2 linked regions of the Variovorax paradoxus genome follow. The protein of the gene in region 2 interacts with the protein of the main gene of each other region in a pairwise test. Links are inferred from orthologs where the notes say so. Each region holds a gene or a part of one and is shown on either strand. Other genes may lie near its edges.

Region 1 (15,383 bases), 1.3 Mb from region 2 along the record:
GCGCGGCCTTACGCGCAAGGAAGCCGACGAGCGCGCGATGGCGCTGCTGCAGCGCGTGGGCCTGGCGCACAAGGCGAATGCGTGGCCCAGCGAACTTTCGGGCGGCCAGCAGCAGCGCGTGGCCATTGCGCGCGCGCTCGCCATGCAGCCGCCGCTGATGCTGTTCGACGAGCCCACCAGCGCACTCGACCCCGAGATGGTGGGCGAAGTGCTGCTGGTGATGCGCGACCTCACGCGCGACGGCATGACCATGGTCTGCGTCACGCACGAGATGGGCTTTGCCCGCGAGGTGGCCGACCGCGTGCTGTTCATGGACGAAGGCAAGGTGCTAGAGCGCGCAACGCCCGACGACTTTTTCAACCGGCCGCAGCACCCGCGCGCGCAGCAGTTTCTTTCGGACATCCGGTCGCCGTTCTCGCGCGGCGCATGACATGCTCTCCACACTCATGACAGACACGCAGACTCTTCCGCTGATCGATGTCGCGCCGCTCGTGGCCGGTGCGCCTGAACGCGACCGTGTGGCCGCGCAGATCGGCGCCGCCTGCCGCGCGCACGGCTTCTTCTATGTCACCGGCCATGGCGTCGACTCCGCGCTGGTGCAGCGGCTCGAAGTGCTGAGCCACCGCTTCTTCGAGCTGCCTGAAGAAACGAAGATGCAATGGCGCATGGCACTGGGCGGGCGCGCGTGGCGCGGCTACTTTCCGCTGGGCGGCGAGCTGACCTCCGGGCGACCCGATTGGAAGGAAGGCCTGTACCTGGGCACCGAACTGCCGGCCACGCATCCGCTGGTGCAGGCCAGAACGCCGGTGCACGGGCCGAACCTGTTCCCCGACGTGCCGGAATTTCGCGAAACCATCCTCGGCTACATGGCGGCCGTCACTCGGCTCGGCCATCGCCTGATGGAAGGCATTGCGCTGAGCCTCGGCCTGCCCGCAACGTATTTCGCCGAGCGCTACACCGCCGATCCGTTGATCCTGTTCCGCCTGTTCAACTACCCCTCGCAGCCCGTGCCCGAAGGCCTGGACGTGCAATGGGGCGTGGGCGAGCACACCGACTACGGCCTGCTCACCATCCTGCACCAGGACAACGTGGGCGGCCTTGCCGTGCACACGCCGGGCGGCTGGATCGACGCACCGCCAATTGCCGGATCGTTCGTCTGCAACATCGGCGACATGCTCGACCGCATGACGGGCGGGCTCTACAAGTCGACTCCGCACCGCGTGAAGCGCAACACCTCGAGGCGCGACCGGCTTTCGTTTCCGCTGTTCTTCGATCCGAACTTCGAGGCCCGCGTTCAGCGCATCGAAGGGCTGCAAGGTGCAGAGGCGCGCGACGACAGCGCCGAGCGCTGGGACCGCGCCAATGTGCACGCCTTCAGCGGCCGCTACGGCGACTACCTGCTCGCCAAGGTGTCGAAGGTGTTCCCGCAGTTGCGCGACGAAGTGCTCTGACCCTGCAGGTCAGGCGCGCTCCTGCGCTGGCGTGGGAAACCACAGCGGCACGTGCGCCATGGCATCGTGCAGCGAATCGAGCACATGAAACGCCTGCCCGATGATCGGCTCCGGCGGGTGCTTGAGGTCCGGCACGATGACGACGCGCAGCCCCGCCGCCAAAGCCGCCTTGGCGCCGTTCTCGCTGTCTTCGAAGGCCACGCAATCCGCCGGTTCCACGCCGAGGCGCTCTGCCGCAAGCAGGTACAGCGCCGGGTCGGGCTTGGCGCGGGCCACTTCGTCGCCGCCCGCGAAAGCCTCGAAATGGTGCAGCACATCGAGGCTGCCGAGACAGGCCTGGATCTGCCCGCTGCTCGACGACGAAGCAACCGCGCAGCGTGTGCCGCGTCCGCGCAAGGCGGTGAGCAACTCGGCCGCGCCGGGCTTGATGGGAAAGAGCGGCCGGAGGTCGCCGTCGGCGCGCTGCAGCTGCAGCGCGGCGGTCACTTGCGTCGCCGCGTGCTGGTAGGCGGCCGCGCCGCCGAGCAGCGCAGCAAGGATCTGCTTCGACTCAGCCATGGCCAGCCCCACGCATTGCAGGTACTGGGCGTGCGAAAGCTCGATGTCGAGCGTGCGGGCGGCTTCGATCCAGGCAGCCATGATGGGCCGCTCCGAATCGATGAGCAGCCCGTCCATGTCGAAAATTGCGGCGGCGAACATGAGGCGAATCCTAAGCCAGCCGGCGCCGCGGCGCCCGAAAAGAAAAAGGGGCCGGCGGCCCCTTTTTCAGAACACCCTCGTTTGACGGAGATCAGTCCCGCACCAGCGCCCGGTTCAGGCCCAGTGCCGCCAGCGTGCCGACCGCGCCCGAGAGCAGGTAGACGCTGACATACGCCAGCCCGAAATTCGCCGACAGCCCGAGCGCCACCAGCGGCGCAAAGGCCGCACCGATGAGCCAGGCCAGGTCGGCCGTGAGGGCCGCGCCGGTGTAGCGGTACTTGGGTTCGAAGTTCGAGGTCACAGCGCCGGCGGCCTGGCCGTACGACAGGCCCAGCAGCACGAAGCCCAGCAGAATGAAGATGTCCTGCCCGATGCGGCCGCCGTCGAGCAACGTGGGCGCAAAGCCGCTGAACACCGCGATCATCGCGGCCAGCCCACCCAGGGTGAAGCGCCGCCCCACGCGGTCGGCAATCAGGCCCGAAGCCACGATGCCGCCGGCACCCAGCACCGCGCCGATCATCTGCACCACCAAGAACTCGGTGATCGACTGGTCCGAATACAGCGTGATCCACGACAGCGGGAACACCGTGATCAGGTGGAACAGCGCATAGCTCGCCAGCGCCGCGAAGGCACCGATCAGCAGGTTGGCACCTTGCGAGCGAGTCAGCTCCAGAACGCTGGTGGGCTGCAGTTCGCGCTCCTCGAGCAGGCGCGAATACTCATCAGTAGCCACCAGCCGCAGCCGCGCGAACAGTGCCACCACGTTGATCGCGAACGCAACGTAGAAGGTGTAGCGCCAGCCCCAGTCGAGAAAGTCCTTGAGCGCCAGGCTGCCGTAGAGATACGCAAAAAGTGCGCTGGCCACGAAGAAGCCGAGCGGTGCGCCCAGCTGGCCAAGCATGGCGTACCAGCCGCGTCGGTTCTGCGGTGCATTGAGCGCCAGCAGCGACGGCAGCCCGTCCCACGAGCCGCCGAGCGCCAGGCCCTGGGCAAAGCGGAACACCGACAGCAGCACGATGGATGTGAACCCGATGCTCGCGTACCCCGGCAGGAAGGCGATGCCCGCGGTGGAGGTTCCCAGCAGGAACAGCGCAATGGTCAGCTTGGCCTCTCGCCCGAACCGCCTCTGGATGCTCATCGAAATGACGGTTCCGAACGGCCGTGCAATGAAGGCGAACGAAAAAACCACGAAGGCGTAGAGGGTTCCTTCGAGCCGCGCCTCGAACGGAAAGAACACCGCCGGAAACACCAGCACCGAGGCAATGCCGTAAACGAAGAAATCGAAGTATTCCGATGCCCGCCCGATGATCACGCCGACGGCGATTTCGCCCGGCGCGATGTGGGAATGCTCGTCGCCCTGCCGGGCGCCGTTGTCGGACGTGTTCGGCACCGGCGGTGCGCCTTGCGGAAGGATGCTGGACGTCGTCGTCATTGCGTTTTGTAATTCGGGTGTCACGTGCAGTGACAAAGGTAGACCATGAACAGGGAGGCTCCAAGCGTCTCACCGAACGGGGATTCCCGCCATAGGACAAAACGTCCAATAGCGGGGCGCAACCTTTGGTCGTAGATTGTGGGGTCTTTGCGCAGCCCCTGCACTTCTTTCTTTCGGCATGCCCACCCTCAAATCTCTTCGGCGATGGTCCTTGTTGCTTCCCCTTGCCTTGCTGGCAGGCTGCAACACGGTGCTCATGAATCCTCCCGGCGACATCGCCAATCAGCAGGGGCGGCTCATCGTCGTCTCGACCGTGCTGATGCTGATCATCATCGTTCCGGTGATCGCGCTGACGCTCTTCTTCGCCTGGCGCTATCGCCAGTCGAACAAGGAGGCCGACTACAGCCCCGACTGGGACCACTCCACCCAGCTCGAACTCGCGATCTGGGGCGCGCCGCTCCTGATCATCATCGCGCTGGGTGCCATCACCTGGATCAGCACGCACACGCTCGACCCGTACCGTCCACTGAGCCGGCTCGACGCCGAGCGCCCGATTCCCGCCGAAGCCAAGCCGCTGGTGGTCGAAGTGGTGGCGCTCGACTGGAAGTGGCTCTTCATCTACCCCGAGCAGGGTTTTGCCACGGTGAACGAAATGGCCGCGCCGGTCGACCGGCCGATCACTTTCAAGATCACCGCCTCCTCGGTGATGAACTCCTTCTTCATTCCCGCGCTCGCCGGCCAGATCTACGCCATGCCGGGCATGGAGACCAAGCTGCACGCCGTCATCAACAAGCCCGGCGAGTTCGAGGGCTTCTCGGCCAACTACAGCGGCGCCGGCTTCTCGGGCATGCGCTTCAAGTTCCACGGCCTGAGCAACACCGACTTCGACCAGTGGGTGCGGAAGGTCAAGGCGGGCAAGGACGGCGAACTCACGCGCGAGCAGTACAAGAAGCTCGAAGTGCCGAGCGAGCGGGAGCCGGTGCGGCACTACGCCACCGTGGCCCCTGACCTGTACGACGCCATCCTCAATCTCTGCGTGGACCGCAACAAGATGTGCATGAAGGAAATGATGGCCATCGACGCGAGTGGCGGGCTGGGCAAGCCCGGCGCGTTCAACATTGCCACCATGCAGGCCTGGCAGGCTGACACCCTCATCAATTCGCCAAGGCGCAAGTACGTCACGGCGATGTGCACCACCGAAGAATGACGATGCTCGAAAACCTTGACCTGACGAAGCTTGTCTTCGGCCGCCTCACGTGGGAGGCGATTCCATACCACGAGCCCATTCTGCTGGCGACCTTTGCGGCCGTGGTGCTGGGCGGCCTTGCCATCCTGGGCGCCGTTACCTACTTCAAGCTCTGGGGCACCATCTGGCGCGACTGGATCACGAGCATCGACCACAAGAAGATCGGCATCATGTACATCGTGCTCGGCCTTGTCATGCTGCTGCGCGGCTTTGCCGACGCACTCATGATGCGGGCCCAGCAAGCCGTTGCCTTCGGCGACAACGCCGGCTTCCTGCCGCCGCACCACTACGACCAGATCTTCACCGCGCACGGCGTGATCATGATCTTCTTCGTGGCCATGCCGCTGGTCACGGGCCTTATGAACTTCGTGGTGCCGCTGCAGATAGGCGCGCGCGACGTGGCTTTTCCGTTCCTGAACAACTTCAGCTTCTGGATGACCACCTTCGGCGCCGGCCTGGTGATGGCGTCGCTCTTCGTGGGCGAGTTCGCCAAGACCGGCTGGCTGGCCTACCCGCCGCTCTCGGGCATTCTGTTCAGTCCCGACGTAGGGGTCGACTACTACATATGGTCGCTGCAGATAGCGGGGGTAGGTACCCTGCTCTCGGGCGTCAACCTGCTGGCCACCATCGTGAAGATGCGCGCGCCGGGCATGACCATGATGAAGATGCCGGTGTTCACCTGGACCGCCCTGTGCACCAACGTGCTCATCGTGGCCGCCTTCCCGGTCCTCACCGCCGTGCTCGCGCTGCTGTCGCTCGACCGCTATGCCGGCACCAACTTCTTCACGAACGATCTCGGCGGCAACGCCATGATGTACGTGAACCTGATCTGGATCTGGGGCCACCCCGAGGTGTACATCCTCATCCTGCCGGCCTTCGGCATCTTCTCCGAAGTGGTGTCCACCTTCAGCGGCAAGCGCCTCTTCGGCTACGCCTCGATGGTGTACGCCACCATCGTGATCACCATCCTGTCGTACCTCGTCTGGCTGCACCACTTCTTCACCATGGGCTCCGGCGCCAGCGTGAATTCGTTCTTCGGCATCACGACGATGATCATCTCGATACCGACGGGCGCGAAGATCTTCAACTGGCTCTTCACCATGTACCGCGGCCGCATCCGCTTCGAGCTGCCCATGATGTGGACTGTCGGCTTCATGGTCACCTTCGTGATCGGCGGCATGACGGGCGTTCTGCTCGCAGTGCCCCCGGCCGACTTCGTGCTGCACAACAGCCTGTTCCTCATCGCCCACTTCCACAACGTGATCATCGGCGGCGTGCTGTTCGGAATGCTGGCGGGCATTACCTACTGGTTCCCCAAGGCCTTCGGCTACAAGCTCGATCCGTTCTGGGGCAAGTGCTCGTTCTGGTTCTGGCTCGTGGGCTTCTGGGTCGCGTTCATGCCGCTGTATGTGCTGGGCCTGATGGGCGTCACGCGCCGCATGAGCCACTTCCAGGACATGTCGCTGCAGTTCTGGTTCCAGGTCGCGGCCTTCGGCGCGGTGCTGATCGCACTGGGCATTGCGTCGTTCCTGATCCAGTTGGTGGTGAGCTTCGTGCGCCGCGAGTCGCTGCGCGACACCACGGGCGACCCGTGGAACGGCCGCACGCTCGAATGGTCGACCTCGTCGCCGCCGCCGGCCTACAACTTCGCGTTCACGCCGCGCATCCATGACAACGACGCCTGGACCGACATGAAGCGCCGCGGCTATGCCCGCCCGCTCGAAGGCTTCACGCCCATCCACATGCCCAAGAACACCAGCGCGGGCTTCATCATCGCGGCCTTGGCAGCGGTCTGCGGCTTTGCGTTGATCTGGCAGATGTGGCTCGTGGCGGGCATCGGCTTTGTCGCCATGCTGGCCGCCGTGATCATTCACACCTTCAACTACAAGCGCGACTACTACATTCCCGCGGAAGATGTCGTCCGTACCGAAGCCGAACGCACGCGCCTCCTGGCAGCAGCCCATGTCTGATACCACCGCCCTCCACTCCCCCGCGGCCGGCCACGCCCACAGCGACCAGACGGGCAAGCCGCCCGTGTTCGAGCTGTTCCACGTCGGCAACGACCACCACCCAGAGAACGGCACGCTGCTCGGGTTCTGGCTCTACCTGATGAGCGACTGCCTCATCTTCGCCTGCCTGTTCGCGGTGTACGGCGTGCTGGGCCGCAGCTACGCGGCCGGCCCCTCGGGCGCCGACCTGTTCGACCTGCCGCTGGTGGCCGTCAACACCTCGCTGCTGCTGCTCTCTTCCATTACCTACGGCTTCTCGATGCTGGAGATGCAGAAGAAGCGCATGGGCGGCACGCTGGTGTGGCTTGCCATCACGGGCCTGCTGGGTGCCGGCTTCATCGGCCTGGAGCTCTACGAGTTCGCGCACCTCATCCATGAAGGCGCGGGCCCGCAGCGCAGCGCATTCCTGTCGTCGTTCTTCGCGCTGGTCGGCACCCACGGCCTGCACGTGACCTTCGGCATCATCTGGCTGGTCGTGCTGATGTTCCAGTTGCCCAAGCACGGCTTCACCGCCGCCAACCGCCGCCGCCTGATGTGCCTGTCGATGTTCTGGCACTTCCTGGACGTGGTGTGGATCGGCGTCTTCACCTTCGTTTATCTGATGGGATCGATGGCATGAGCACCGCCCACACCAACACTGCCGCCGCGCACGGCCACGACGCGCACCACGAGCACCATGCACACGACGACCATCACGACGATGGCCCCGTGAGCCACAGCACCTTCAAGGGCTACATGACCGGCTTCGTGCTGGCCGTGATCCTGACCGCGATTCCGTTCTGGCTCGTGATGGGCAAGGTGCTTGTCAACACGCACACCACTTCGCTCATCATCCTCGGCTTTGCCGCGGTGCAGATCGTCGTGCACATGATCTACTTCCTGCACATGGACGCCAAGTCCGAGAGCGGGTGGAACATGCTGGCGCTGATCTTCACCATCGTGCTCGTCGTCATCACGCTGGCCGGCTCGCTCTGGGTCATGTACCACATGAACGCCAACATGATGCCGATGTCGGTGCACGACATGAAGAACATGCCTTGACGACGACCCTGCCGCCAGACCACAGCACCCGCAACACAATGGCCGCACGGCAGCGCTCCACGGCCGCGCGGGTGATCTTCATGGTCTGCGCGGCGCTTGCCTTTGCCGGCTTTGTCGCGCTCGGCAACTGGCAGGTCGAGCGCAGGGCCTGGAAGCTCGATCTCATCGCCCGCGTCGAACAGCGCGTGCACGCGCCGCCCTCCGAAGCCCCAGCGCGCGACCGCTGGCCGCAGATCAGCGCGGCCGCCGACGAATACCGTCACCTGCGCATCACCGGCACTTTTCTGCACGACAAGGAGACCCTGGTGCAGGCCAGCACCCGCCTCGGCGCCGGCTTCTGGGTGCTGACGCCGCTGCAGGCGGCCGATGGCACCACGGTGCTGGTCAACCGCGGCTTCGTGCCGCCCGAGGCACGCGAGCGCTCGTCGCGCACGGCCACCGAGCCCAAGGGCGAGACCGCCGTGACCGGCCTGCTACGCATCACCGAGCCCAAGGGCGGCTTCCTGCGCAAGAACGACCCGGCCGCCGATCGCTGGTTCTCGCGCGACGTGCAGGCCATTGCCGCCGCGCGCGGCCTGGACAATGCGGCGCCCTACTTCATCGATGCCGAGGCCATGCCCTCCCCCCAAGGCACGGCACCGGCATGGCCCGCTGGCGGCCTCACGGTCATCGCCTTTCCCAACAGCCATCTCGTCTATGCCATTACCTGGTACGGCCTGGCGCTGATGGTCGCGGGCGCGGCATGGTTCGTGTGGCGTGACGATCGCCGCCGCAAGCTCGCCAACTCAGCCGACCGCAGCGGCGACAATGCCTCTCATGCCGACGGAAGACACCGCCAAGACGGCCCCCGCCCCGACTGAAGTCTCCGCCGTAGCGGGGGAACTGCACGCGCCCCGCGCGGGCGTCGCAAGCCTGGACAACGCCACCGGCCACAAGAACATGCAGCAGCTGATCCAGCTGCGTTGGTTTGCGGTGGTCGGGCAGGTGATCACCATCCTGTTCGTGCACTACGGCTTCGGCATCCGGCTGCCGCTCGATCAGATGCTGCTGGTGCTGGCGTGCCTGGCCCTCTTCAACGTGGTGAGCCTGCTGCGCTCGCGCACCCTTCGCAAGGTGACCAACGGCGAGCTGTTTCTTGCGTTGCTGGTCGACGTGGCCACGCTCACCGCGCAGCTTTACCTGAGCGGCGGCGCGACCAATCCGTTCGTTTTTCTGTATCTCTTGCAGGTCATTCTGGGCGCGGTGCTGCTCAAGGCATGGTCGACATGGACCATCGTGGTCATTGCCAGCCTGTGCTTTGCAGGGCTGGCGCTTTTCTCGCGCCCGCTCGCGCTGCCGCTCGACCACGACCGCGGACTCTGGAGCCCTTATGTGCAGGGCATGCTGATCTGCTTTGCGCTCAACGCGGCGCTGCTGGTGGTGTTCATCACGCGCATCAGCCGCAACCTGCGCGCGCGCGATGCACGGCTGGCCGACCTGCGACAACGCGCATCGGAAGAAGAGCACATCGTTCGCATGGGCCTGCTCGCATCGGGCGCCGCGCATGAGCTGGGCACGCCGCTTGCCACGCTGGCAGTGATCCTCGGCGACTGGCGCCGCCTGCCGCATTTCAGTTCAGACCCCGAGCTGCTGACCGAAGTGGCCGAGATGGAGCTGCAGATCCAGCGCTGCAAGAGCATCGTGAGCGGCATCCTGCTGTCGGCTGGCGAAGCGCGGGGCGAATCGTCCGAAGAAACGACGGTGAGCACCTTCCTCGACGAACTGGTGGAGGAATGGCGCACCACACGCCCTGTGGAAGAGTTCGACTACGACAACCGTTTTGGCCGCGACCTGCCCATGGTTTCCGACTCGGCCGTGAAGCAGATGATCTGCAACGTGCTCGACAATGCGCTGGAAGCCTCGCCGCACTGGTTGCGCCTGGAAGTGGTGCAAGACGCCGATGCGCTGACGCTCACTGTCACCGATGCAGGGCCGGGTTTTCCGCCCGCGATGCTGAAGCAGTTCGGCAAGCCCTACCAGTCGAGCAAGGGCCGGCCGGGCGGCGGGCTCGGGCTGTTCCTGGTGGTGAACGTGGCGCGCACGCTCGGAGGCCGGGTGGCGGTGCGCAACCGGCCCGAAGGCGGCGCCACTGTGGCCATTACGCTGCCGCTATCGGCGGTGGTGCTGGAGGAAGAGGACGATGAAGCCATGGACGACACCATTGCCATGACTGGAACCACAAGCCCATGACGGACGCCGCCGAAGCCGAGCGCCAGTTGCTGATCGTCGAGGACGACGCGGCCTTTGCGCGCACGCTTGGCCGCTCGTTCGAGCGCCGCGGCTATGCGGTCACGCACGCAAGCAATGCCGACGAGGTCGAAACGCTGCTGCAAGGCCATTCGCCCGGCTACGCGGTGGTCGACCTGAAGCTCAACGGCGAGGCCTCGGGCCTGGCCTGCGTGCAGATGCTGCACCGGCACAACCCCGAGATGCTGATCGTGGTGCTCACAGGTTTTGCGAGCATTGCCACGGCCGTGGAGGCCATCAAGCTGGGCGCCTGCCACTATCTTGCCAAGCCCTCCAACACCGACGACATCGAAGCCGCGTTCGGCCGGGCGACGGGCACCACCGAGGTAGAGTTGACCAACCGCTCGACGTCGATCAAGACGCTGGAGTGGGAGCGCATTCACGAGACGCTTGCCGAGACGGGCTTCAACATTTCGGAGACCGCGCGGCGGCTTGGCATGCACCGGCGCACGCTGGCGCGCAAGCTCGGCAAGCAGCAAGTCAAATAGCAAGGCGACATCGACATGAACTCCGGCAAGCCGACATCCGCAGTGCGTAGCCAGACCACGCTGGAAGAGATCTTCAACTCACTGAGCCACGGCCTCGGCCTGCTGCTGGCCATTGCGTCGCTGCCTATCCTGGTCTACAGCGCCGCGCAGAAGGGGCAGGCCGCCAACATCGTCGGTGCCTCGCTCTTCGCAGGCACGGCCATCGTGCTGTATCTCATTTCGACGCTGTACCACGCGCTGCCTACCGGCAAGGCCAAGGCGTGGTTCAACCGACTCGACCACGCAGCCATCTACCTGTTCATCGCGGGCAGCTACATGCCATTTCTGTTCGGTGTGCTGCGTGGGCCATGGGGCTGGACGCTGTTCGGAGCCATCTGCGCGGCGGCGGCGCTGGGCGTGGGTGCCAAGCTGTTCAACCGGCTGCAGCATCCGCTGTGGTCGACCGGGCTCTATGTGGCAATGGGCTGGATGGCGTTGATGGCGGCGGTGCCGCTGTACGAACGCATGTCGCCGGCAGGGCTGGGTTGGCTCGTGGCCGGTGGGCTGTTCTACACCGCCGGTGCGGTGGTCTTCTTGTTCGACAACAAGGTGCGGTTTGCCCACTTTGTATGGCACCTGTTCGTGTTGGCTGGTAGTTCTTGCCACTTCTTTGCTGTGCTCTGGCATTCGCACGGCTGATCTTGTTCTTGGCGCTGTTGGTCAGGGCGCCGTTGTTCAGGGCGCCGTTGTTCAGGGCGCGTGCAAAGGCCACCGGGTACTCCCCTCCGCGAATGTCCCCCGCCTTCGGCTCCTCCTTTATTTCGCTGCGCGGAGCACCCGATGCCCTGTGCACTTGGACGCGCTGCTGGTGTACCGCTGATCAACCTCCGCTCTGTGCAACGCACCCGCTGGCGGGGTGCCTTGCGCAGCGAAATAAAGGAGGAGGCCGCAGGCCGGGGGACATTCGCGGAGAAAGGTACCCCGTCGGCGGGTGCGCCGCCCTGAACAGCAGCGCCGAAAACTGCAGGAGCAGCCCTCCTCAGTAATGCGGCGGCAACTCATCCCGCAAGCTGCGCGCCGCCCCTTCCTGCCCCGCGTTCTGGCTCTGCTGTTTCAGCTGCGTCACCTGAAGAATCAAGCTGTCGATCTGCTGCTGTTGACGATAGATCGTCATGTTCAGCTGCTCCAGCAGGTCTTCCGCGTAGCTCGACTTGATCTCGAGTTCAGTCAGCCGCTCTGCAATGTCGTCCGGTAGGTGTTCCATGCCTCTATTGGACAGGAACCGCCGCCAGAGCGCTTTCGTCGACTGATGCAGCGGCCTCGTTCACCATGCGGCTCAGCATGAGCGCGGCCCGCAATGGATACAGCGTGCGCTCATCTCCCTCTGCCTTGTTGCTCACGATGGTGCCGGTCGACGGCCCCATGCTGGCCGTGCGCACCGCATCGGGCCGATGAACCGGCACCATGAACGGCGAGTGAGTGGTGTAGATGATCTGGTTGCCGAAGTCCCGCTCGAAGTGCTCGAGCAGGTCGGCCTGCGAGCGCGCATGCAGGTGCAGGCCGGGCTCGTCCAGCAGCAGGATGGCATCGCCTGCACGGCCGCCCTTTGTGTCCGCAAAGAAGGTGACGTAGAACGAGAAGAACCATTGGAAGCCGCGGCTGCGCTCGTCGAGGTTCACTTCCACCTCGTAGGTGTCGTCGGGATCGGACACCAGCGTGTCCATGTACGGCCCGTCGAGGTTGAAGCGCACCTTGAGCTCACGGTCCTTCCACAACCTGCGGATCTCCGAAGTGACGACGGCGCCCGCGCGATTGACGAGCTGGTTGCGCGTGGCAAGGTCGTTCTTGTCGAGCAGGTCCTGCAACTGCTGCGGGTCGAGTCCGGCCACCTTGCAGAGCTTTTCGAAGCCCTGCTGCTCAGGCGCCGCCTGGCCCCAGCCCTTGCGCACCAGGTAGTCCGCAATGTTCTGGCGGCCGGGCAGTGCCGGATATTCGTCCACGTAGATGAAGCGCGGCAGCTTCTCGAGCACCCATTGCTTCGCCTTTGCGAGCGCCGGCGTGTCGTTGGCAATCGCACGGGCCATGTCCTCCAGTTCGAGCAGCATCTGCTCCTGCTTGTCGCTGAGCTCGGCATCCGCAACGGCCAGCGCCTTGCGCAAGGTTTGCAGCGCCTTGACCGCGCCTTCCGACCACCGGATGTAGTCGGGGCTCAGGATCATGGCGGCGTCGAAGGCGTCGGCCTCCTGCTCCAGCGTCGCCCTTGCCTCCTCGGCGACTTTCTCGGCCGCGGCCTTCACCGCCGGCACGATCTTGCGGACCTTGCCCTTGATGTCCGACACGTCGAGCGACAACTCCGCCAGGCCTTCGAGCCCCGTCCAGCGCGCCGTGCCGTAGCCGCGACCGGCGGTGACGTGCCGCACGTTGGCCGCGCGTGGAAGCATCTCCGTGAGCTCGGCCCGCTCGCCCTCGTCGAGGGCCCAGCGTGTGGCAACGACCGGTGTATCGGCCTGGCACTCTTCAAGGCGGCGGTGCCGCGGAAAGTCCTTGATCGGGCTGAGCTCGGTCATGCCTTCGGCGGGGTTCAGGCTGTGCAGCGCGCGCAGCAGGTTCGACTTGCCGCTGTCGTTGCGGCCGAGGATCGCGGTGAGCTGCGTGGAATCGATGGAGCCGCTGTCGTTGATCGAGCGAAAGTTGGTGATCTGGAATGACGCCAAGCGCATGTAGGGGGGTTCTCATCGAATGAATGCAGGGCCGGGGAATGTATTGCATTCCCAGGCCCTTCCCGCCCGCGACCGAAGAAAAAAATCTATTACTCGGCCGCGCGCCGCAGCGTGTCCACCACCGGCCTGCGCAACACGTCGCGCAAGCCCCACCATCCCGCGGCCAGCGCCAGCACGGCGCCCGCGAGCGCACCGGCCACCGGCACCACGGGCGATGCGGTCCAGGTGAAGTCGAACACGTAGCGCGCAAGCCCCCAACCGATAACGGAGGCCACGATGCTCGCCAGGAAGCCGGCGAGCAGGCCGACACCGGCCAGCTCCGCGCGCTGCACCTGGCGCAGCAAACTGGCGCGGGCGCCGACCGCGCGCATCACCGCGAACTCGCGGGCGCGCTCTTCGCGCGTGGCGGTGACCGCGGCAAACAGCACCACAAGGCCCGCCGCAAGCGTGAAGCCGAAGAGGAACTCGACCGCGCGAATCACCTGGTCGAGCACGCGCTGCACCTGGTTGATGGTGGCGCTCATGTCCACGTTGGTCACATTGGGGTAGCTGCGCACCAGCGCGTTGTCGAAGCCCCGGGTTTCGGGTGCGCGGAAGGCGCCCATGTAGGTCACGGGCACGTCGGGCAAAGCGGCCACGGTGTACATCACGAAGAAGTTCGCATGCATCGAACCCCAGTCGACCTTGCGCAGAGATGTGATGCGCGCATCGTTCTGCATGCCGCCGATGTCGAAGCGCAGCACGTCGCCCAGCTTGAGGCCAAGCGTTTCGGCCAGGCCTTCTTCCACGCTCACTTCGCCGGGCGCATCGGGCTTCCACGCACCCGCCACGATGCTGTTGTGCGCCGGTGCCTCCACGCTGTTGCTGAGGTTGAACTCGCGATCCACCAGGCGCTTGGCGCGGTCTTCCACGTAGTCGTCGGGCGACACCGGCTTGTCGTTGATGGCCACCAGCCGGCCGCGGATCATCGGGTACCAGTCGAACTTGCGCACGCCGGCGTCGCGCAGCGATTTCTGGAACGCGGTGCTCTGGTCGGGCATGACGTTGATGACAAAGCGGTTGGGCGCATCGGGCGGCGTGGCCCTGCGCCAGCTCGCCACGAGGTCGGTGCGCAGCAGCACCAGCAGCACCAGTGCAAGCAGGCCGACCGCCAGCGCGCTGACTTGCACCACCGCATAGGCCGGCCGCGCCGAGATCTGGCGCGTGGCCAGCACCAGCCAGCGCGGCGCGGTTGTTTCGTTGACGCTGCGGCGCAGCACCTTCACAGCCAGCCAGCTCAGCAGAGCGAACACGGCCACGGCGCCCGCAAAGCCGCCCACGGCGATCAGGCCGAGCTTCAGGTCGCTGCTGGCCGCAATCAGCAATGCGGCAAAGCCGGCGACGCCAATACCCAGCACCGCGAGCGATGCGGGCTTGAGCCCGCCGACATCGCGCCGGATCACCCGCAGGGGGGGCACCTTGGCCAGCTGCAGAACCGGCGGCAGGCCGAAGGCGAACAGCAGCGTGAGCCCCATGCCCAGGCCGAAGGCCACGGGCCACAAGGTGGCTGCCGGCAGCGCCGTTTCGACCAGCCCCGCAAGCAGCACCACGAACACGTAGTGCACGGCAAAGCCGATGGCCACGCCAAGACCGCTGGCGACGATGCCGACGACTGCGAACTCGAACGAATACGCCATGGCGATGGTGCGCTGGCTCTGGCCGAGCACGCGCAGCATCGCGCAATCATCGAGATGGTTGGCCGCAAAGCCGCGCGCGGCCAGCGCCACGGCCACGGCCGAGAGCAGCGCCGCGAGCAGCGCGACCAGGCTCAGGAATTTCTCGGCCCGGTCCAGCGTCTGCCGCATTTCGGGGCGTCCGCCTTCGAAGGAGTCGAGCCGCACGCCGCGCATTTCGCCCTTCTTGATGGTGGCCTCGGCCCAATCGGAAAAGCGCTTGACGTCTGCATCGTCGCCCGCGACGGCATAGCGGTAGCCGACACGGCTCGCGGGCTGCACGAGCCTGGTGCGCGGCACGTCGGCCTGGTTGAGCATGA
Region 2 (15,180 bases):
CGCTTCTTCGCCTTCTTTTTGTCGGGCGGGCCGTCGCGGTCTTGTTCATATTCGGCCTGGGCGAGCGACGCCTCGATTTCGCCGAGCATCGACAGCGCCGGCGGCAGCCGGCCATCGGACAGCAGTGCCCACACGTCCTGGTAGCGTTCGACCTTGGCGTCGTGGCCGTTGCTCTGGAGCGTGCGAAAGCGCTGGAACTCGTCGAGCACCAGGATGCCCGGCGTGCCTTCGTCGATGCCCGATTCGGCCAGCATGGCCGAAATCGAACCCCGGCTGCTGTAGCCCGAACCGTGGCTGAAGCCGTCCATCTGCACTTCGATGAATCGGTCGTAAAAGCCCAGATGCTGCGCGAGCCTGCGCACGAGCTGCGTCTTGCCGGTGCCCGTGAGGCCCCAAAGGCACACGATGACCGGGCGGCTGATGAGTTGCGGAAACACGTACCACGCCCGCAGTGAATCGATCACGCGGTCGATGCTGTCGTCGATGCCGAAGAGCTCGGTCTTGAGCGCCTGGGCAACTGCCTGCAGATGGCGCGTCCGCTCGGAGAGCACCGCATGCAGGTCTGGATGAATGTCGTTGGACATGGAAATTCTTGAATAAAACGAAAATGAAGAAGCCGGCGCTCCCTCGCGGGCGAGGAGGCGGCAATGCAGACGCTGTGAAAGGGTCGGTTGCTGCGCTTCGGCCGTGGAAGCGAGCAGGGCGTCCGGTGCAACGGACGCGCGGGCTTCTTCTTCAGGCCGGACGCGGCAGCTCGACCCCGCCATGCACCGAGGCATGGCTTGCGCGGCGGCTGCGCAAAGTGGGGGGTACGAGGAAGGAGGTCATGGGGCGCAATCGTAGCGGTAGGGTGTAGTTGAGTAAAGACTATTTACTCGACGTGTTGCGCAATGGCCGCGCATTGTCGGAGGCGTGCAACAGTGGCGGTGCGCGCCGATAATCGACGGTTTGCCCGCCGCGCATCGCGAATAGCTTTTCCCTTGACGACCACGACACCTTCCGCTCCCTTGCGCATCGACTTTCCCGAGTCGCTCCCGGTCTCCGGCCGGCGCGATGAAATCATGGCCGCCATCGAGGCGCACCAGGTGGTGATCGTCTGCGGCGAAACGGGCTCGGGCAAGACCACGCAACTGCCGAAGATCGCGCTGGCGCTCGGCCGCGGCAAGCTCAACGCACCGCCGGGCAAGGGGCGGCTCATCGGCCACACGCAGCCGCGCCGCATCGCCGCGAGCTCGGTGGCCAAGCGCATTGCCGAAGAGCTGAAAACGCCACTGGGCGACGTGGTCGGCTTCAAGGTGCGCTTTCAGGACCGGCTGAGCCGCGACGCCTCGGTCAAGCTCATGACCGACGGCATCCTGCTGGCGGAGACGCAGACCGATCCGCTGCTGAAGGCCTACGACACGCTGATCATCGACGAGGCGCACGAGCGCTCGCTCAACATCGACTTCCTGCTCGGCTACCTGCGCGAGATTCTTCCGCGCCGGCCCGACCTGAAGGTGATCGTGACCTCGGCCACCATCGATGCCGACCGCTTTGCGCAGCACTTCGCATCGGGCAAGGGGCCAGCGCCGATCATCTACGTGTCGGGCCGTACTTTCCCAGTCGAGCAGCGTTATCGACCCTTTGAGGAGTCGCGCGAACATGACCTGAACGACGCGATTGCAGATGCCGTCGATGAGCTCTGGCGCGATCCGCACAACGCGGGCGACATCCTCGTTTTTCTGCCTGGCGAGCGCGAGATCCGCGAGGCTGCGGACCATTTGCGTCGCCACCTGAGCCACCAGCCGCTGTTGCGCAATGCCGAGGTGCTGCCGCTGTTCGCGCGTCTCTCGGGCCCCGAGCAGGACCGCATCTTCGACGGCCACACGGGCCGGCGCATCGTGCTGGCCACCAACGTGGCCGAAACCTCGCTCACCGTGCCGGGCATCCGCTATGTGATCGACACCGGCACGGCGCGCGTCAAGCGCTACAGCTTCCGCAGCAAGGTCGAGCAATTGCTGGTCGAGCCGATCAGCCAGGCCGCGGCCAACCAGCGCGCGGGCCGCTGCGGGCGCGTAGCGAACGGCATCTGCATTCGGCTTTACGACGAAAAGGACTTCGAAGGCCGGCCGCGTTTTACCGACCCCGAGATCCTGCGTTCATCGCTGGCCGGCGTCATCTTGCGCATGAAGTCGCTGCGCCTGGGCGATGTGGCGCGCTTTCCGTTTCTCGAAGCACCTTCGCCGCGGGCGATTGCCGACGGCTACCAGCTGCTGAACGAGCTGGGCGCGGTCGACGATGCCAACGAACTCACCGCCACCGGTGCCGAGCTGGCCAAGCTACCGCTCGACCCGCGCGTCGGACGGATGATCCTGGAGGCGCGAACGCGTGGCGCGCTCGAAGAGGTGCTCGTCATCGCATCCGCCCTCAGCGTGCAGGACGTGCGCGACCGCCCGATGGATGCGCAGCAGCAGGCCGACCAGGCGCACTCCAAATTCGACGACGAGAAGAGCGAGTTCAGCGGCTACCTGCGGCTGTGGAAATGGATCGGCGATGCGCGCGGCGGGCATGGCGATACGCACAAGCTGAGCAACCGCCAGTACGAGCAGCTGCTGCGCCAGAACTTCATCAACATCCGCCGCGTGCGCGAATGGCGCGACATCCATTCGCAGCTGCTTACGGTCGTGACCGAACACAAGTGGCGCATCAACGCGGAGCCCGCGGGCTACGAACCGCTGCACCTGTCGATGATCGCGGGCCTGCTCGGCAACGTGGGCTGGAAGCTCGAAGACGACGAGGCGTACCTGGGTGCGCGCGGCATCAAGTTCTATCGGCATCCGGGTGCGCACCTGAAGAAAAAGCCCGGCCGCTGGATTGTTGCGGCCGAACTGGTCGAGACCACGCGGCTCTTCGGTCGAGGCATTGCCAACATCGAGCCGCAGTGGCTCGAACAGGTGGCCGGCCATCTGCTGAAGAAGCAGCTTCTCGATCCGCACTGGGAGAAGAAGGGCGCGCAGGTTTCCGCGCTGGAGCGCGCAACGCTTTATGGGCTGGTCGTCTACAGCGGGCGCCGCGTCGATTTCACCAAGGTCGATCCGGTGGCGGCGCGCGAGATCTTCATTCGCGAGGCGCTGGTCGGCGGGCAGTGGGAAAGCAAGTTCCCGTTCCTCACCGCCAACCGCAAGCTGGTGCGCGAGGTCGAGGGGCTGGAGCACAAGGCGCGCCGGCAAGACGTGCTGGTCGATGAAGAGCTGATCTTCGCCTTCTACGACGCGCAGCTGCCCGCCGACGTGGCGAGCGGCATCACCTTCGAGAACTGGTACCGCCATGCCTCGAAGGAGCAGCCGCGCCTGCTGTACCTGACGCGCGAGGAGCTGATGCGCCACCAGGCCGCGGGCATCACCACGCAGGCGTTTCCGCCCACGCTGCGGCTCGGCGGCGTCGACTGTGCCGCGAGCTACCTGCACGGGCCGGGCGACGCGAAGGACGGCCTCACGGTGAGCGTGCCGCTCTTCGTGCTCAACCAGGTGAGCGAAGAGCGCTGCGAATGGCTGGTTACCGGCATGCTCAAGGACAAGATCCAGGCGCTGCTCAAGAGCCTGCCGCAACGCCCGCGCTCGCGCCTCGTGCCGCTGCCCGATTCGGCGGCCAAGCTGGCGGAAGAACTCTCGGCGCCCGAGGTGTTCGGCCACGGCTCGTTGACCGACGTGCTGCTCAAGCGCGTGCGCGATGCCACGAGCATCGACGTGAAGCGCGCCGACTTCAAGCTCGACATGCTGCCGCCGCACCTGTTCATGAACCTGCGCATCGTGGACGAGCACGGGCGCCAGCTTGGCATGGGCCGCAACCTGGGCGCACTCAAGGCCGAACTGGGTGCGCAGGCTCGCGGCGCCTTCCAGGCGCTGGCGGGCCTCAACGTCAAGGCGTCTGCGGAGCGAAAGCCGGCGGACGGCAGCGATGGGCGCGCGCAGGCCAAGGGCAATGCCGCCGCGCCGGCACCGGCCGCGCCGAGCTTGCCCGCCGGCCAGCGCTACACGAGCTGGAGTTTCGGTGAGCTGCCCGAACTGATGGAAGTGCGCCGCGGATCGCAGTCGCTTATTGGATTTCCGGCGCTGCGCGACGAGGGCGATGCCGTCACCATCGAAGTGTTCGACGAACCCGCCGTGGCCGCCGCAAAGCACCGCGCCGGCCTGCGCAGGCTGTTTGCGCTGCAACTGAAAGACGCGCTCAAGTACCTCGAGAAGAACATCCCCGATCTGCAGAAGATGGCGGTGGCCTACATGCCGCTCGGCACATCGGAGGAGTTGCGCACGCAGATCATCGACGTGGCGATCGATCGCGCGTTTCTTCAGGAGCCACTGCCCACCGATGAATTTGCCTTCAAGCGGCGGCTCGAAGAGGGCCGGGGCCGCCTCACGCTGATTGCGAACGAGGTGGCGCGGCTGGCATCGACCATCCTGGTCGAATACGCGGCTGCCGCGCGCAAGATCAAGGACACAAAGATCCAGCCCGAGGCCGTGCAAGACGCCGCGCAGCAGCTGCAACGCCTTGTGGGCAAGCGCTTCATCGCCGATGCACCGTGGACGCAGCTGCAGCATTTCGCGCGGTACCTCAAGGCGATCGTGCTGAGGCTCGACAAGCTGCGCGCGGACCCGGCGCGCGACGCTGCCAAGCTGGCCGAGCTTCGCCCGCAGGAGCAGCGCTACTGGCGGCTGGTGGCGGAGCGCAAGGGCGCGGTGGACGATCGCATGCTCGAGTTTCGCTGGCTGCTCGAAGAGCTTCGCGTGAGCTTTTTTGCACAGGAGCTGCGCACACCGCAGCCGGTGAGCATCAAGCGGCTGGACAAGGCCTGGGCCCAGCTGCAGGCCTGAGGGGCAGGGCGGCAAAAAAGAAGCCCGCTTGCGCGGGCTTCTTTTAGGTGCGAGAAATACGCGGAAGCGCTATATGCGTCCCATGAGCACCAGGATGATCACGATCACCAGGACAAGGCCCAGGCCACCGCTCGGCCCGTAGCCCCAGCTTCGGCTGTAACCCCAGCTCGGCAGCGCGCCGATCAGCAGCAAGATCAGAATGATCAGCAGAATGAACGAGAGGGACATGCTTTTCTCCTGGACGTTGTTGTTACGAGCACCGATCCTCGTTGTCCAGGGGCGCAAGACACGCCGGAAAGCCGCTCCTTCGGCGGTCAGGACTGTCCTACCGTCAGCGTCGGCCTGGGAGCCGCGCCAGTCTGTTCAGAGCCGCGCAAGACGGTCGAGAGCGGAAATCAGCGTCTCATCCTTCTTGGCGAAGCAGAAGCGGACCACGCGCTGGTCGAAGCCGTTGCCGTAGAACGCCGACAGCGGAATGGCCGCCACGCCGATCTCGCTGGTGAGCCAGAGGCAGAAGTCGGCTTCGGACAGGTCGCTGACTGCCGAGATATCGACGCACTGGAAATAGCTTCCCTCGCTGCGCAGCAGCTTGAAGCGGGTCTTCTCAGCGAGCCCTGCGGCAAAAAGGTCGCGCTTGTGCTGGTAGAAGGCCGGAAGCTCGAGGTAGGGCTTCGGGTCGGCCATGTACTGCGCGAGCGCATGCTGCATGGGTGTGTTCACCGTGAAAACGTTGAACTGGTGCACTTTGCGGAATTCCGCCATGAGCGGCGCCGGTGCCGCCACGAAGCCGACCTTCCAGCCGGTGACGTGATAGGTCTTGCCGAAGCTGCTCACGATGAAGCTGCGTGCCGCAAGGCCCGGGAAGCGGGCCACGCTTTCGTGCTGTGCGCCGTCGTAGATCATGTGCTCGTAAACCTCGTCGGCAATCACGAACACGTCGGTCGGGGCCAGCAGCTCTTCGAGCTTGCGCATTTCGGCCGCGGTCCAGATGGTGGCGCTCGGGTTGTGCGGCGTGTTGACGATGATGGCGCGCGTGCGCGGCGAGAGCGCCGCGGCAATCTTGTCGAAGTCGGGCCGGAAGGTGCCCGGCGTGAGCGGAACGCGCACCACACTGCCGCCTGCGAGTTCGATGTTGGGCACGTAGCTGTCATAGCAGGGCTCCAGAACAATCACCTCGTCGCCCGTGCGCACCACTGCAAGAATGGCCGTGATGATCGCCTGCGTGGCGCCCGCGGTTACCGTGATCTCGGTGGCAGCGTTGTAGCTGTGGCCGTAGAGCGCGGCAATCTTGCCGGCAATGGCTTCGCGCAGCGCCGGAATGCCGGGCATAGGCGGATATTGGTTGTGGCCTGCGGCCATGGCGGCCGTCACGTCTTCAAGCAGCTTCGGGTCGCAGTTGAAGTCGGGGAAGCCCTGGCCGAGGTTGACAGCGTTCTTCTCGGTTGCCAGCGCGGACATCACGGTGAAGATGGTGGTGCCGACGGCGGGCAGCTTAGTGGTGATCTCCGGCGTGCGGGGGGCGGAAAGAACGGTGCTCATGGTCGTGGTCGGAAGCTGGGTCTGCTGAAATATCAAAGATCGTAGTCTTGCTGATGGCCGCTCAGGGCCTTGGCAATCAGGTTGCGGTCGAGCCGGTCGGACAGCAGCTCGGCAAACTTGAAGACGAAGTTGCGAAGGTAGGCGCTGCGCTTGAACGCCACGCGGGCAATGTTCTGGCCGAACACATGGCCCATGGGGCGCACCACGAGATCGGCGTTCGACTCGTCGCGCACCGCCATCTCGGCCACGATGCCCACGCCCAGGCCAAGGCGCACATAGGTCTTGATCACGTCGGAGTCGATGGCTTCGAGCGCGATGCGCGGCGTGAGCTTTTTCTGCGCAAACGCGTGGTCGATGCGCGTGCGGCCAGTGAACGACGGGTGGTAGGTAATGATGGGCTCGTGTGCCAGGTCTTCGAGCGAGACGCGCTCCTTGGCGGCCAGCGGGTGGTCTTTGGGGAGCACCAGCACGTGCTGCCATTCGTAGCAGGGCAGGGTCACGAGCTCGGTGTAGTCCGCGAGCGATTCGGTCGCAATGCCCACCTCGGCAATTTCGTCGATCACCATGCGCGCCACCTGGTCGGGCGAGCCCTGGTGCAGGCTCACGTTCACCTTGGGGTAAGCCTCGCGCAGCCTGGCCACCGGTACCGGCAGCACGTAGCGCGCCTGGGTGTGGGTGGTGGCAATGGAGAGGGTGCCGCTGTCTTGCGCGCTGAATTGCTCGCCGATGCGCTTGAGGTTGCCAACTTCTCGCATGATCAGCTCGATGCTGGCGATGACGTGCTGGCCCGGCTCGGTGACCCGTTTGAGGCGCTTGCCGTGGCGGGCGAAGATTTCGACGCCGAGTTCTTCTTCTAGCTCGATGATGGCTTTCGACACTCCGGGCTGCGAGGTGTGGAGCGCCTTGGCCGCCTCCGTAAGGTTCAGGTTGCGCCGCACGGCTTCCTGAACAAATTTGAACTGGTGCAGATTCATATCAAATTCCGTCTTATTGCGGAATTCATTATGCCTTCGGAGTCTATCGAAATGCCCAGGACTTCAAGATTTGGTTGCGATTCTGGCCAGCAGGTCGACCAGTTCGGGCTCTTCGCCCACGATGTTGGTGAGCTGGAACTCCACGTTGGGCCAGGTGCCGCGCAGGGCCTCGAGCTGCAACGGCAGGTCTTCACGGGCGTGCTTGCCCATGCCCAGGAACAGCGGAACGACCCTGAGCGACCGCGCGCCGCTCGCAATCAGGGCTGCCGAAGCTGTGCGCAGGTCGGGCGTTGCCAGCTCCATGTAGGCGCAAACCACACGAGCTTGCGGATCCAGCGCCGTGACGCGCGCGGCCACGGCCTCGATGGGCTCGCGCCAGCGATCGTCGCGCGAGCCATGGGCCAGGAGGATGATGCCCCTCGCGTTCACCGTGCTCATGTCCGGCTCCCCCGCGTCTATCGTCGAAGAACCAGCCAACTGAATGCGGCAAGCGACATGACGGAATAGATGAGCCCCGGCGCCGCGGCCGTGAGCCATGGTGACCAGTTGCTCAGGTTGCCGAGATAGCCGAACACGTTGTTCAGCAGGAAGAAGCTGATGCCGATCATCACGCCGCCGAACACATAGGTGGTGATGCCGGTCTGGCGGAAGTGCAAGTAAGCGAAGGGCAGGGCGAGCACCACCATCACCAGGCACGAGAGCGGATAGAAGACCTTGCGCCAGAACTGGATCTCGTAGCGCTGGGCGGTCTGCCCGTTGGCTTCGAGGTGGCTGATGTAGTCGAACAGGTCGATGGTGCTCATGCGGTCGGGCCGCAAGAGGGCGACCGACACCATTTCGGCGGTGAGCGTGGTCGGCCAGTCCATCTGTGGCACCCGGGTGGTCATGATGTGCGCCTTGTTGGCGTCGGCGCGGGTGTTGTAGTCCTGCAGCTCGACGTCAGACAGCGCCCAATGGTCGTCAACGATGCGCGCAGAAGACGCGAGGAGCTGCCTGCGCACGTAGCCCTTCTCGTCGAATTCGAAGATGCGCGCATTCCGGAGGGAGCCGTCGCGCGAAATGGAGACCACATTGACGGCGTAGGACACGTTGCCGCGCTTCTCCTTGAGCCACGCTCCCGTGTTGCCGACCAGCGAAAAGGTGCCTTGATAGCGCGACTTGAGCAGCTGCCCCGTGCGCTCGGACGCAGGCGCGATGTAGTCGCCGATGGCAAAGGTCAGAAAAACGAAACCTACGCCCAGCAGGAGCAGTGTGCGCAATGCACGCCAGGGGCCAAGGCCGCTGGTGCGAAGAATGGTGTATTCGGAGCTTTGCGCCAGCCGCGCCATCACGAAGATGCAGCCGATCAGCACCGTGATCGGGAGCAGCTCGTAGAGGTGGCTCGGAATAAGCAAGGTCACGTAGACCAGTGCCTGCGCGGGGCCGTAGGCAAGGCTTTCGGGTTTGCCGATGGATTGCAGCTCATCGACAAAGTCGAAGAAGAAGAACAGGCTCAGGAAGCCGAGCGTCACGAAGGCCACGGCCTTCAGTGCCTCGACGTAGATCAGGCGTCGGATTGTTTTCACGTGGTCGGATCGATCTTGGTGGGCTGGGACGGCAGGCCGCCGGCAATGACGCGTTCCGCCCTGCGTCGCCTGCCCCAATTGTTATTGCGCATAGCGAGCCACGCCACCCCGATCAGCAGCACGCCGCCGTGAAGCAGCAGCATGAAGGAGCCCATGCCGTATCGGCCCGAGCTGATCCAGCTTTGGCCCAGGTTGAGCATGTTGTAGTAGACGACGAAGGCGAACAGCGCGAAGAGCAGGTTGCCGCTGCGCCCCACGCGCGGGTTGACGCTGGAGACGGTCAATGCGAGCAGCACGAAGTTGATGGCGGCCAGCAGCATGCCGATGCGCCAGGCGAGTTCGCCCCGGTTTGCGTCGCCGGGCTCGCGCAGGAGCTGGAGCGTCGGCTTGGCGCGTGCCGGCGTGGTGTCGGCCGTAAAGGAGTCGTTGCCGCCCGCACGGGTGCCGTAGGTCTCGAACTCGCTGATCTTGAGGCCCGAGGTTGCGGTTTGCAGCAGCGGGCGTTCGACCCGCTGGCCATTGCTCAGCATGAGATAGCGGTGCTCGCCCACGTTTTCGATGCGGCCGCTGCGCGCCGATGTCGTGATCTGCAGCCCCCGTTCGATCGCCCAGATGAACACGTTGGTGGCGGTGGCGCCATCGGGCGTGTCCTTGTCGATGAAGAAGACACGGATGCGCCCGGCCGATTCGCGGAATTCGCCGGGCGTGACGCGCTCGATGTCGCTGCGCCTTTCGTACTGCGCGCGCATGCCGATGGTCTGCGAGTTGGCCCAGGGCCAGCCCAGCAGGGCCATGATGGCAATCAGCGCGAGCACCGGCCAGGCAAAGCGGAACAGCGGCTGCACGAAGTCGACGAGACCGCGGCCGCTGGAGAACCAGATCACCATTTCGCTGTCGCGGTACATGCGCGACAAGGTGCCGACAATGGCGATGAACAGGCTCAGGCTGAGGATGGTCGGCATGTAGCCGAGCACCGTGTAGGCCATCACGAGGAACACTTCGGACGGGTTCACGCTGCCCTTGGAGGCGAGCCCGAGCGTGCGGATGAGCATCATGGTCATCACGATGGTGACCAGGACCACGAGGGTCGCTCCGAAGCTGCGCGACAGCTCCTTGCGTAGGGAAGAATGGAATAACATCGTTCGAGGAAAAAAAGGATTATGGACTTTCAGCTCAAGACCCTCACCGTCGCCCGCGCCGCGGCCGAAAAATCCGACGTTCTGATCGTGCTCGTCGGCAGCGCCCCCATCACCGCCAAGGACCCGCTTTCCGCGCTGATTGCCAGCGCGCGCAAGGCCGGCGACCTGCCCGACAAGGCCGGCAAGCTGCTTGCGCTCTACCATCCGGACGAGGTGGTGGCGTCGCGCGTGGTGCTCGCCGCCATCGGCGACGGCAAGCCCGCGTCGGTGCGCAGCGGTGTCATTGCGGCGGTCAACGCGGCCAAGGCCCACGCGCCCAAGCGGGTGGTGATCGTGTTTGCGCATGAAGCCGACGGGGCGGCGGTGGCCTGCGCCGTTGCCGCGGCGGCCGACGCCAGCTACGTCTACACCACGAGCAAATCGAAGGCTTCGAACGGCGACGGCGGACGCTCCATCCGAAACCTCACGGTCGGTGTGAGCGATGCCGCGGCCGTGAGCAAGGCCTTCGACGAAGCCCGCGCAACAGTGTCCGGCATCGAATTTGCCAAGGAATGGGGCAACCGCCCCGGCAACTATTGCACGCCCACCTTGCTGGCTGACGCCGCCGAAGGCCTGGCCAAGCTGCCCCGCATCAAATGCGAGGTGCTGGGCCCCAAGGAAGTGCAGAAACTCGGCATGGGCTCGTTCGCGGCTGTGGCGCAAGGTTCGGCCGAGCCGCTGCGCTTCATCGTGCTGCGCTATCAGGGCGGCCCGAAGGACCAGGCGCCCGTGGTGCTGGTCGGCAAGGGCATTACCTTCGACACCGGCGGCGTCTCGCTCAAGCCGGCGGCCGAAATGGACGAGATGAAGTTCGACATGTGCGGTGCGGCCAGCGTGCTCGGCACCTTCCGCGCGCTGGGCGAAATCCAGCCCGCAATCAACGTGGTGGGCCTGGTGCCCTCGTGCGAGAACATGAACGACGGCCGGGCCATCAAGCCCGGCGACGTGGTCACCAGCATGAGCGGGCAGACCATCGAGGTGCTGAACACCGATGCGGAAGGGCGCCTCATTTTGTGCGACGCACTGACGTACGCCAAGCGCTTCGACCCGGCCGCCGTGATCGACATTGCCACCCTCACGGGGGCCTGCGTGGTGGCGCTGGGCGGCGTGCGCAGCGGCCTCTTCACGACCGATGAAACCTTGGCCGCCGCGCTCCAGGCGGCCGGAGAAGAATCGCAAGACCGTTGCTGGCGCCTGCCGCTGGACGACGAATACGCCGACGGCCTCAAGAGCAACTTTGCCGATGTGGCCAACGTGGCGGGCCGTGCCGGCGGCGCCATCACGGCCGCCAAGTTCCTGCAGCGCTTTGCCGGCGATTTCGCCTGGGCGCACCTGGACATCGCGGGCACGGCCTGGAAGAGCGGGGCGGCCAAGGGATCGACCGGCCGTCCGGTGGGCCTGCTGGTGTCTTACCTGATGGAGCGCGCGCGCAGCGGTGCGGCCAAGGCGCCCGCACCGAAGGCCGCGCGCAAGAACGCCGGCCCCGCCGCGCGAAAGGCCCGGTCCGCACAGTGACGGAAATCGGCTTTCACTTCAATACGCCGGACAAGGTCAACTACGCCTGCCGGCTGGTTCGCAAGGCCGTGAGCGCGCGCGGGCTGCGCGTGGTTGTGGTGGGCGAGGCGCAGGTGCTGGAGGCCGTGGATGCCGCGCTCTGGCAGCTCTCGCCGTCCGACTTCATCGCGCATTGCCGCGGCGATGCGCAGGCGCACATGGTGGCCCGTTCGCCGGTCATCCTTTCGGCCGAAGGTGCGGATGTTGCCTCGCTTCCGCACCGCGAGATGCTCGTGAACCTCGGGCCCGAGGTTCCGGCGGGCTTCGAGCGCTTCGAGCGCCTGATCGACATCGTGAGCGACGAGGCCACAGACCGGCAGATCGGCCGCTCGCGGTGGCGCCACTATGCCGACCGGGGCTACACCATCCAGCCGCACGATTTTGCGAGGAGCGCTTCCTGATGGCCAGCACGCTGCGTACACCGCCCCGGTTCGTTCCTACCTTGACCACCGTGCTCGATCTCCCGGTCGAGCCCGTGGCCGCCGAGGCGGGCAAGCCGCCTGTTCCTGCCAGCACGCCGGTACCGCCGGTCGACCCCGCCGAGGCCGTGGCGCTGCCCCCGGCCGAGCAGCGGTCCGACGCCGAAATCGTGCGCCTCGAAGAGCAGCTTTTGCATCGGGTGCTGCAGCGCGTGGACCTGTCTTTGGAAGAGCGTTTGAGCGACACGGTGTCGGCCGCGGTTCAACAGCAACTCGATTCGATGCTGCCTCGGCTGCGTGAAGAAATCGAGGCCGTTTTGCGTGCTTTGGTCATCGAGGCAATGGCCGCCGAACTCTCGGAAAACACAGGGTCTACGCCAGCTTCCGGAGCATAAAGCTTCAGCTAAACTGCGCCGCAGGTCGGTAGGCGTGAGGGTGCCGCTGGTCCGCGGCGCGAAACTTGCGAGGTCTGCGCGCCCGGATCACACGACCGGTTTCTTGTTTAGTTTTATTTATCCATGTTCTGGAGGTTCTCATGCAATTGAAATGGACTGCGGTCGCACTGGCTGCACTCACGCTTGTGGCTTGCGGCAAAAAAGAAGAAGCTGCTGCACCCGCCGCACCGGCGCCCACGGCAGCGGCCCCGGCACCTGCAGCGCCTCCGGCAGACGCACTGGTCGTCAAGATCGGCCACGTGGCACCCACCAGCGGTCCGATTGCCCACCTCGGCAAGGACAATGAGTTCGGCGCCAGGATGGCCATCGAAGACCTGAATGCCAAGGGCCTCAAGATCGGCGACAAGGTCGCCAAGTTCGAGCTGCTGCCTGAAGACGACGCAGGCGATCCGAAGCAAGGCACGGCAGTGGCCCAGAAGCTGGTCGACAGCAAGGTCAACGGTATCGTGGGCCACCTGAATTCGGGCACCACCATCCCCGCTTCCAAGCTCTACAGCGACGCCGGCATTCCGCAGATTTCGCCTTCGGCAACCAACCCCAAGTACACGCGCCAAGGCTTCAAGACCACGTTCCGCGTGGTGGCCGACGACACGCAACTCGGCGGCACGCTGGGCAAGTACGCTGTCGAAACGCTCAAGGGCAAGAACATTGCCGTGATCGACGACCGCACGGCCTACGGCCAGGGCGTTGCCGAAGAATTCGAAAAGGCGGCCAAGGCTGCCGGCGGAACCATCGTCGGGCACGAGTTCACCACCGACAAGTCGACCGACTTCAACGCCATCCTGACCAAGCTGAAGGCTGCCAAGCCCGACGTGCTGTTCTTCGGCGGCATGGACGCCGTTGGCGGCCCGATGCTCAAGCAGGTCAAGCAACTCGGCCTGAACGTCAAGTTCATGGGCGGCGACGGCCTGTGCACCGGCGAACTGCCGAAGCTGGCTGGCGATGCCATCGGCGAAGAGATGGTGGTTTGCGCCGAAGCCGGCGGTGTCGACGGCGACTTCAAGCAGCCGCTGGAAGACTTCAAGGCCAAGTTCAAGACCAAGAACGGCGTGGACGTGCAGATCTATGCACCGTACGTGTACGACGCAGTCAACGTGCTGGCCGAAGCCATGGTCAAGGCCGGTTCCGCCGACCCTGAAAAGTACCTGCCGGAAGTCGGCAAGGTGCAATACAAGGGCGTGACCGGCCCGATCGCCTTCGACGAAAAGGGCGACATCAAGAACGGCGCGCTGACGCTCTTCACCTACAAGGGTGGCGTGCGTACGCAAATCGCCGTGGTGCGCTGATCGGCTCGCCGCAAAGCGCTGCAATGCGCAAAAAAGAAAAGGGCCTTCGGGCCCTTTTTTCATTGCGCCTGCCGCCGGTGGTCAGGTGAGGGCGGCGTGGCCCGAGGGCCGGTCGGTGTTGCAGTACTCGATGAAGGCGTCGAGATCGCGCGATTTGTCGAAGACCGCATCGGCGCCCAGTGCCTCGCAGCGAGCGCGGATGTCGGCCGTGACGTAGTTGCTCAGCACCACCACGCGTTGCCCGGGTCCGCGTGTTTTGCAGCCCGAGAGCACGCCAAGGCCGGAGCCTTCCTTCAGGAACAGGTCGATGATGAGAAGCTGCCAGTCGTGGGGATGGGCGGCAAGCCAGGCGAGCGCGGCCGACTCGGTTTCAGCAAACCCGACGACCTGTCCATTGACCAGGTCCTCGAGGGCCGGAACCAGGTTGTCTCTGATGGTCTTGTTGTCCTCGACGAGGAACGTGATGAGGGCCATGCCGTGGTTTCGCTTTGAGAACCAATAGCGTAGCGTGCCGGATGAGTTCGCAGCGTAGGAGAAGGGATAAGGCGCAATCCATTCGGCCGGGGCCGGCCGAAAAGACCGTCAGTCCGCAGCGCCGGTCCGGATTCTTGCCTTGAGTTCTTCTGCCCGTGCCTGGCTTTCGTCGCGCTCGGCAGTGGCTTCGAGCCGCTTTTCGATTTCTTCGCTCAAGGCGGCGTTGACCTCGGCCAGCGTTTCCGCCGACTTGGCCAGCTTTTCTTCCAGCTGGCTGGTGTGCTCGATCGCCTGGGCCACGTCGCCAACCTGTACCTCTTCGGGCAGCCCCTGCTCGAGAACTGTATTCACGACCGCGAGGTTGTCCGATGCCCGCTGCACATCGGCGGCAACCGCTTCGGTCTTCTCCAATGTCTGTTCGAGTGACGTGTCGCCACGCGATGAGTTTTGTTGCTGTCCGGCCATCCGGGCTCCTTTGCAGGCGTGAAAAGTAAGACCTTTGGATGGTACCGCCAGACGACCTCGGTTGGCGGCGCCAGGCGCGTTGCTGGAGTACAACGGCGCCCACAAAAAAGCCCAAGGTGCCTTGGGGCAACTCGGGCTTTCTTCTCTTGCTGCATGTTCGTGAACGGTTACGAACAATCAATCTCTGGCGGAGCAGGCGGGATTCGAACCCGCGGAGGGCTATTAACCCTCACACGCTTTCCAGGCGTGCGACTTAAACCGCTCATCCACCGCTCCTGAGCCCACGATTGTAGCAGTCGCTCAGGCCGGATTTTGCGGTTTGCCGGCCTGGACCATGCGCATGGCCGAGGCGATGAGTGCTGCCGTTTCGCTCATGTTGCTCGGCACGATCAGCGTGGTCTTGGAATCGGCCGCCACCTTG

The links.
Region 1: the proteins of GOQ09_RS14335 (region 2) and cyoB interact in binary tests that used the Escherichia coli proteins (3 or more experiments, as listed by UniProt). The link is inferred for Variovorax paradoxus from one-to-one orthologs.

What each region holds. Positions count from the first base shown.
Region 1 is NZ_CP046622.1:4,415,691-4,431,073, forward strand. What follows is about bases 4,293-7,291. They hold cyoB (cytochrome o ubiquinol oxidase subunit I), read left to right. Parts: upstream 4,293-4,785; coding sequence 4,786-6,798; downstream 6,799-7,291. Other genes in these bases: cyoA (ubiquinol oxidase subunit II), read left to right, coding at 4,293-4,789; cyoC (cytochrome o ubiquinol oxidase subunit III), read left to right, coding at 6,791-7,291. Outside these bases: GOQ09_RS20615 (amino acid ABC transporter ATP-binding protein), read left to right, coding at 1-430; GOQ09_RS20620 (isopenicillin N synthase family dioxygenase), read left to right, coding at 432-1,451; GOQ09_RS20625 (HAD family hydrolase), read right to left, coding at 1,461-2,150; GOQ09_RS20630 (MFS transporter), read right to left, coding at 2,242-3,582; more of cyoA, read left to right, coding at 3,761-4,292; more of cyoC, read left to right, coding at 7,292-7,456; cyoD (cytochrome o ubiquinol oxidase subunit IV), read left to right, coding at 7,453-7,878; GOQ09_RS20655 (SURF1 family protein), read left to right, coding at 7,917-8,738; GOQ09_RS20660 (ATP-binding protein), read left to right, coding at 8,695-10,107; GOQ09_RS20665 (response regulator transcription factor), read left to right, coding at 10,104-10,652; PAQR family membrane homeostasis protein TrhA, read left to right, coding at 10,668-11,330; GOQ09_RS20675 (SlyX family protein), read right to left, coding at 11,671-11,895; GOQ09_RS20680 (AAA family ATPase), read right to left, coding at 11,900-13,351; GOQ09_RS20685 (ABC transporter permease), read right to left, coding at 13,441-15,383. UniProt on the Escherichia coli protein: Cytochrome bo(3) ubiquinol oxidase is the terminal enzyme in the aerobic respiratory chain of E.coli that predominates when cells are grown at high aeration.
Region 2 is NZ_CP046622.1:3,091,916-3,107,095, reverse strand. The notes cover bases 4,302-7,097. They hold GOQ09_RS14335 (pyridoxal phosphate-dependent aminotransferase), read right to left. Parts: upstream 6,390-7,097; coding sequence 5,214-6,389; downstream 4,302-5,213. Other genes in these bases: GOQ09_RS14330 (CysB family HTH-type transcriptional regulator), read right to left, coding at 6,422-7,097; GOQ09_RS14340 (DUF3309 family protein), read right to left, coding at 4,920-5,078; hrpA (ATP-dependent RNA helicase HrpA), read left to right, coding at 4,302-4,850. In the rest of the region: GOQ09_RS14350 (AAA family ATPase), read right to left, coding at 1-584; more of hrpA, read left to right, coding at 891-4,301; more of GOQ09_RS14330, read right to left, coding at 7,098-7,363; GOQ09_RS14325 (sirohydrochlorin chelatase), read right to left, coding at 7,427-7,801; LPS export ABC transporter permease LptG, read right to left, coding at 7,819-8,928; LPS export ABC transporter permease LptF, read right to left, coding at 8,925-10,067; GOQ09_RS14310 (leucyl aminopeptidase), read left to right, coding at 10,089-11,621; GOQ09_RS14305 (DNA polymerase III subunit chi), read left to right, coding at 11,618-12,061; GOQ09_RS14300 (hypothetical protein), read left to right, coding at 12,061-12,474; GOQ09_RS14295 (branched-chain amino acid ABC transporter substrate-binding protein), read left to right, coding at 12,615-13,820; GOQ09_RS14290 (response regulator), read right to left, coding at 13,902-14,294; GOQ09_RS14285 (hypothetical protein), read right to left, coding at 14,403-14,852; GOQ09_RS14275 (SPFH domain-containing protein), read right to left, coding at 15,060-15,180. UniProt on the Escherichia coli protein: Shows aminotransferase activity with methionine and histidine as substrates, and to a lesser extent also with phenylalanine.